Linked DNA regions of Cystobacter fuscus. Each later gene encodes a partner of the first gene's protein in a complex. Links are inferred from orthologs where the notes say so. Each region holds a gene or a part of one and is shown on either strand. Other genes may lie near its edges.

Evidence for each region. Proteins that work in one complex are often made in the same cells at the same time.
Region 2: the proteins of carA (region 1) and carB are in contact, whole or in part, in a solved structure (PDB 1KEE), measured with the Escherichia coli proteins. The link is inferred for Cystobacter fuscus from one-to-one orthologs.

The regions. Positions count from the first base shown.
Region 1 is NZ_CP022098.1:5,604,095-5,607,165, reverse strand. The notes cover bases 14-3,012. They hold carA (glutamine-hydrolyzing carbamoyl-phosphate synthase small subunit), read right to left. Parts: upstream 2,073-3,012; coding sequence 954-2,072; downstream 14-953. Other genes in these bases: CYFUS_RS22815 (dihydroorotase), read right to left, coding at 2,069-3,012; CYFUS_RS22825 (hypothetical protein), read right to left, coding at 255-938; CYFUS_RS22830 (kelch repeat-containing protein), read right to left, coding at 14-37. In the rest of the region: more of CYFUS_RS22830, read right to left, coding at 1-13; more of CYFUS_RS22815, read right to left, coding at 3,013-3,071. UniProt on the Escherichia coli protein: Small subunit of the glutamine-dependent carbamoyl phosphate synthetase (CPSase).
Region 2 is NZ_CP022098.1:6,952,393-6,956,274, forward strand. What follows is about bases 73-3,882. They hold carB (carbamoyl-phosphate synthase large subunit), read right to left. Parts: upstream 3,507-3,882; coding sequence 273-3,506; downstream 73-272. Other genes in these bases: CYFUS_RS28245 (thioesterase II family protein), read left to right, coding at 73-176; CYFUS_RS28255 (hypothetical protein), read left to right, coding at 3,614-3,882. Also shown: more of CYFUS_RS28245, read left to right, coding at 1-72. UniProt on the Escherichia coli protein: Large subunit of the glutamine-dependent carbamoyl phosphate synthetase (CPSase).

The DNA.
Region 1 (3,071 bases):
GGAAGGACTTCAGGACCCGCTTTGCCGTGGACTTCATGGTTTTCATCGGCTCTCCGGAATACAGTTGGGGAGGAAAATTCCGTTAATGAGCGTTTTATACGCCCCTCAAACGGAGATGACAAGCCAGAAAGTCAGGTTTTGCGCGAAGAAGCTCCGCGCGCCTCTTGACGCGATGGGACGCGAGAATGTGGGGGGAAATCACACGGCTCGGAGAGGGAGGCCCGGAGCGGGGCCTCGACCTTCTCCGAGGAGAACTAGCTCGCGGACGCCAACCAGGGCGTCGTCTGCGAGAAGTCGTAGATGCGCTCGACGGCGATCTGCTTGTAGCGCTCGGCCTTCACCGCGCGCCGGGCGCACTCCCAGACCATCTCCACCGGGGGCCGCTCGGGCTCCTTCTTCTTGCGGCGCTTGGCCTCGGCCTTGATGGCCTTCACCGCCACGCGTGGGTGGAAGCAGAAGGCCGAGGAGAAGAGCAGATGGCCGGCGAAGGGGATGAGCCGGGCCTCCAGCACGTCTCCCGTCTCCAGGCCCACCATGTGGCGGCGCTCGGTGACGTCGAAGTCCTTGCCCGAGTGCAGTTCGCGCAGGCGCACCAGGCCCTTGCCCAGCTTGCGCACCTCGAAGAGGCCGTGCACCGTCTCCGTGAAGCACCGGAAGGCGTTGGCCTCCTCGGGCGGTCCGCTCTGCAACCGCAGCTCGTACAGCTCCGCCGCCGGCGTCTTGCCGGACGCGGGCGAGACGCGATCGTACAGGTAGTAGTCCAGGAAGGACGCCATGCGCAGCTCGAAGAGCTGGTCGTCCTCGAACACCTCGCCCGTCAGGCGCAGGTACTCGGCCTTGGCGACGAGCAGGTCCGGCTTGCGCGCTTCCTGACTCCCGAAGGCGATGAGCTGATCCAGGTAGGGTTGGTACGACAACGGTGAAAGAGGGGATTCCATGGGGGCGGCGAGATCCTACTCTCCGGCCATCAGCTTCGCGAAGCGGGTGAAGAGGTAGCGCGCGTCATGGGGCCCCGGCGAGGCTTCCGGGTGGTACTGGACGCTGAACGCCCGGGCATCCGGCACGTTCAGGCCCTCCACGGTGCCGTCGTTGAGGTTGAGGTGGCTCACCACCGCCCTGCCCTTCACGCTGGCGTCATCCACGGCGAAACCATGATTCTGACTGGTGATTTCCACCTTGCCCGTGAGCAGGTCCTTCACCGGTTGGTTGGCGCCCCGATGACCGAACTTCATCTTGTAGGTGCGCCCGCCCAGCGCCAGGGCGAGGATCTGATGGCCCAGGCAGATGCCGAACACCGGCACCTTGCCGAGCAGCGAGGCGACCACCTTGTCCGCGCCCTTCACCGCCGCCGGATCCCCGGGGCCGTTGGCGAGGAAGACGCCATGGGGCTTGTCGGCGAGCACCTCCTCGGCGGTGGTGCCCGCGGGCACCACCTTCACCCGGCACCCCACGTCCACCAGGTAGTGGAGCATGGAGCGCTTGAGGCCGTAGTCGTAGGCCACCACGTCGAAGCGCGGCTCGGCGACGGGGCGCGGCTCCTCGCCGAGCAGGCTCGGGGACGGGGTGTTGAAGAGGTAGGGCTTCGCGGTGGACACGCCGGTGGCCAGGTCCATGCCCTCCATGCCCCGGGCGTTCCGGGCGCGCTCCACCAGGGCGCTCGCCGAGTGGCCGTCCGTCGAGACGACCCCCATCTGCGCGCCGTTGAGGCGCAGGTGGCGCACGAGCCGCCGGGTGTCGAGCCCCTCGATGCCGACGATGCCATGGCGCTTGAGGTAGGCGTCGAGCGTCTCCTGGGCGCGCCAGTTGGACTGCTGCGCCGAGGCGTTGCGCACCACCATGCCCACCGCGTGCGGCTTGGGTGACTCCTCGTCCCCGGGGTTGGCGCCCACGTTGCCCATCTCCGGGTACGCCATGGTGACGATCTGCCCGACATAGGAGGGGTCGGTGAGGATCTCCTGGTAGCCGGTCATCGACGTGTTGAACACCACTTCACCCACCGTCTCGCCGGACGCGCCCAGGGCGCGACCCTCGAAGGTGGTGCCATCCGCCAACGCCAGCACGGCCCTCTTCATGACCTGGACTCCTTCGTCTGCCCGTTCTCGAAGACCAGCCGGCCACCCACCCACGTCTGGGCGACCCGGCCCGTCAAACGCCGGCCATGGAAGGGGGTGTTGCGGCTGCGGGAGAAGAACCGCGTCGCATCCACCGTCCACTCCACGTCCGGCTCCACCACCGTGATGTCCGCCGGGGCTCCGACGGCCAGATGGCCGCCCGGCAGCCCGAATGCCTTGGCCGGCCCGTCCGACAAGAGGGCCACGGCCCGCGTCAGGCTCAGCGCGCCCTCGCGCACCGCCGCCAGGGTCAGCCCCAGGGCGGTCTCCAGTCCCACCACGCCATTCCACGCCTTGTCGAACTCCACCTGCTTCTCCAGCACGCCGTGGGGCGCGTGATCGGTGGCGATGGCGTCGATCGTTCCATCCGCGAGCGCCTCGCGCACGGCCAGCACGTCATGGCGGGTGCGCAGGGGCGGATTCATCCGGGCGTGGGTGTCGTAGTCCCCCACCGCCTCGTCCTCCAGCGTGAAGTGGTGCGGGGTGGCCTCGGCGGTGACGCGCAGGCCCCGGCGTTTGGCCTCGCGGATCAAACGCACGCTCCCCTCGCACGACACGTGGGCCACGTGCAGCCGGCCACGCGTCTCCTCCAGGAGCACGAGATCCCTCGCCACCATGGCCACCTCGGCCGAGGGCGGAATACCGATGAGCCCCAGGCGCGTGGAGGTGGGGCCCTCGTGCATCACACCCTTGCCCGACAGCGTCAGGTCCTCCTCGTGCACCATGACGGGCAGGTCGAACTGGGTGGCGTACTGGAGCGCGCGGCGCATGAGGCCGGCGTTCATCACCGGGCGGCCGTCGTCGGTGATGCACACGCAGCCGGCGGCCACGAGCGCCCCCATCTCCGCCATCTCCTCGCCCTGCAGGCCCTTGGTGATGGCGCCCGCCAGGTACACCCGGCACAGCCCCGCCTCGCGCGCCTTGGCCTTCACGTACTCGGTGACGAGCACGCTGTCGTTG
Region 2 (3,882 bases), 1.3 Mb from region 1 along the record:
TACCGCTGGAGGTGTTCGGCGCCGACCGGGATGCCGTGTCGCTGGAAAAGCTCGAACTCTGGCGTGACCACACCACCTCGGACTTCCGGCTCCATCGCTTCGCTGGCGGCCACTTCTACTTCCGGGAGAATCCGCGGGCGCTCATCGAGGTACTGGGTGCCGTTCTGGGGGTGTAGGGCGGTGCCATGCGCCGAAGAGCCGGTCATGCATCGACCGGCTCTTCCCCCGCTTGTTGGCCGCCACCTCTGCCGCGACGGCCCCGAGCGCGCGGACTACTTCGCGCTCGCGCCGAGGTAGTCCTGGAGCGGCTTGACGCTCTGCTCGGTGTGGATCAACGACTCCATGGCGCCCACGGCCATGCGGGCCGCCTGCACGGTCGTGAAGTACGGCACGCTGTGCATCAGCGCCTCGCGGCGGATGGAGAAGCTGTCGGAGATCTCCTGCTTGCCGAACGTGGTGTTGATGACCAGGACGATCTGCCCGTCGACGATCTTGTCCACGATGTGCGGACGGCCCTCGGCCACCTTGAGCACCTTCTCCGTCTCGATGCCCTTGGCCGCCAGGTAGTCGTGGGTGCCGCCCGTGGTCACCAGCTTGAAGCCGAGCGCGCGCAGGCGCCGCGCCAGGTCCACCACCGCCGGCTTGTCGTCGTTGCGCACGGAGATGAAGATCTTGCCGCTCCGGGGCAGCTTCACGCCCGCGGCCTGCTGGCTCTTGGCGAACGCCGACGGGAAGTCCGCGGCGATGCCCATCACCTCGCCCGTGGACTTCATCTCCGGACCGAGGATGACGTCCACGCCGGCGAAGCGCGCGAAGGGGAACACGGACTCCTTGACGGCCACGTGCTTGAACTCGGGAATGCTCGTGGCGCCCAGCTCCGCGAGCGTCTTGCCCACCATGCACAGGCTGGCGATCTTCGCGAGCGCCACGCCCGTCGCCTTGGAGATGAAGGGCACGGTGCGGCTCGCGCGCGGGTTGACCTCCAGCACGTAGATGGTCTTCCCCTGGATGGCGAACTGCACGTTCATCAGCCCCACCACCCCGAGCTCGCGCGCCAGGGCGATGGCCTGATCCTTCATGCGCTCGACCAGGTCCGGCGACAGCGAGTGCGGGGGCAGCGTGCACGCCGCGTCACCCGAGTGCACCCCCGCCTCCTCCACGTGCTCGAGCACCCCGCCCACCAGCACCGCGCCGGTGCGGTCGGCGACGAGGTCCAGGTCCACCTCGATGGCCTCCTTGAGGAAGCGATCGATGAGCACCGGGTGCTCGGGCGAGGCACTCACCGCCTCGCGCATGTAGCGCTCGAGGCTCTGCTGATCGTAGACGACCTCCATGGCCCGGCCGCCGAGCACGTAGGAGGGGCGCACCATGACCGGGTAGCCGATGCGCTGGGCGACCTTGTAGGCCTCCTCGTGGCTGCGCGCGACGCCGTTCTCCGGCTGGGTGAGGCCCAGCTTCTCGATCAGCTGCGCGAAGCGCTCGCGGTCCTCGGCGCGGTCGATGGCGTCCGGGGACGTGCCGAGGATGGGCAGGCCCGCCTTCTCCAGGGGCACCGACAGGCGCAGCGGCGTCTGGCCGCCGAACTGGACGATGGCGCCCACGGGCTTCTCGCGCTGGGACACCTCGAGCACGTCCTCGATGGTGAGCGGCTCGAAGTACAGCCGGTCCGACGTGTCGTAGTCGGTGGACACCGTCTCCGGGTTGCAGTTGACCATCACCGTCTCGTACCCGGCCGAGCGCAGCGCGAACGCCGCGTGCACGCAGCAGTAGTCGAACTCGATGCCCTGGCCGATGCGGATGGGGCCACTGCCCAGGATGAGCACCTTCTGGCGCGCCGTGGGGGGCGCCTCGTCCTCCTCCTCGTAGGTGGAGTACAGGTAGGGCGTGTACGCCTCGAACTCGGCGGCGCAGGTGTCCACGCGCTTGTACACGGGCCGGATGCCCTTGGCGTGCCGGCGCGCGCGCACCTCCGCCTCGGTGCACCCGAGCAACTGGGCGAGGTACTTGTCGGAGAGGCCATCCGCCTTGGCCGCGCGCAGCGTGTCATCCGGCAGCTTGTCCAGCCCGCCGAGCGCCTGGATGGACTCGGCCTCCCGGACGAGGCCCTGGATGTGGCGCAGGAACCAGGGATCGATGGCGGACAGCTCGTGCACGTCCTCCACGCTCATCCCCTCGCGGAAGGCCTGGGCCACGTAGATGGGGCGCTCGGGACGGGGCACGCGCACGTAGTCGCGCAGCACCTTGCGCCGCTCCTCCTTCTCCGTGGGCAGCTCGGGCGCTTCCAGGCCCGTGCGGCCCGACTCCATGGAGCGCATGGCCTTGAGGTAGGCCTCGCGGAAGGTGCGGCCCATGGCCATCACCTCGCCCACCGCGCGCATGCTGGTGGTGAGGGTGCGGTCGGCGTGGGGGAACTTCTCGAAGTTGAAGCGCGGCACCTTCACCACCACGTAGTCCAGCGTGGGCTCGAAGGAGGCCGGGGTGTCGCGGGTGATGTCGTTGCGCAGCTCGTCCAGCGTGTAGCCCAGCGCCAGCTTCGCGGCCACCTTGGCGATGGGGTAGCCCGTCGCCTTGGACGCGAGCGCGCTGGAGCGCGACACGCGCGGGTTCATCTCGATGACCACGATGCGGCCATCCTTGGGGTTCACGCCGAACTGGATGTTGCTGCCGCCCGTGTCGACGCCAATCTCCCGGATGATGCGCAGGGACGCCTCGCGCAGCCGCTGGTATTCGCGGTCCGTGAGCGTCTGCGCCGGGGCCACGGTGATGGAGTCGCCGGTGTGCACGCCCATCGGATCCAGGTTCTCGATGGAGCAGATGATGATGACGTTGTCCGCCGAGTCGCGCACCACCTCCAGCTCGTACTCCTTCCAGCCGAGCACGCTCTCCTCGACGAGGATGGTGGAGTTGGGGCTCGCCTTGAGGCCCGAGCGGCAGATGGCCTCGAACTCCTCGCGGTTGTAGGCGATGCCGCCGCCGGTGCCGCCCAGGGTGAACGAGGGGCGGATGATGGTGGGAAAGCCCACCTCGTCGATGAGGGCGAGCGCCTCCTGCATGTTCGTCGCGTAGCCGCTCTTGGGCAGTGCCACGCCGATCTTCTGCATGGCCGCCTTGAAGAGCTGCCGGTCCTCGGCCTTGTTGATGGCCTCGAGCGACGCGCCGATGAGCCGCACGCCGTACTTCTCCAGGATCCCCTGCTCGGCGAGCGCCTTGGCGAGGTTGAGCGCCGTCTGGCCACCCATGGTGGGCAGCACCGAGTCGGGACGCTCCTGGGCGAGGATGCGCTCGGCGACCTCGACGGTGATGGGCTCGATGTACGTCCGGTGAGCGAACTCGGGGTCCGTCATCACCGTGGCCGGGTTGCTGTTGAGCAGGACGACCTCGACGCCCTCCTCGCGCAACGCCTTGATGGCCTGGGTCCCTGAGTAGTCGAACTCGCACGCCTGCCCGATGACGATCGGGCCCGAGCCAATGACGAGAACCTTCCGGATATCATTTCGCTTAGGCATCGAGGGGGGGCCCATAGCACGTTCGCCCGCGCTTGCACGAACTCGTGTGAAGGGGTCGGTCCCCCGCCGGCCTCTGGTAGGCTCGGCACTGATTCTCGTGAGGTCCCATGCGCCGCTGGTCCCTGCTCCTGCTGCTGTCCGCCGCTCCCGCCCTCTCCCAGGAAAACCCGCCCACCGAGGCCCCGCCCGCCCAGGCGCCCGCCGCCGAGGCTGCCGACTCCCCTCCGCCCACCACCGAGGGCACCCGGCCCTCTCGCCGTCGCTCCCGGACCCGAGCCGAGGCCCCCGCTCCGGCCCCCACTCCTACTCCGGCTCCCCCCTCCGCTCCCGCCGAGGAGGCGCCCGCGCCGCGGCCCACGTCACGGACCGGTAGCGA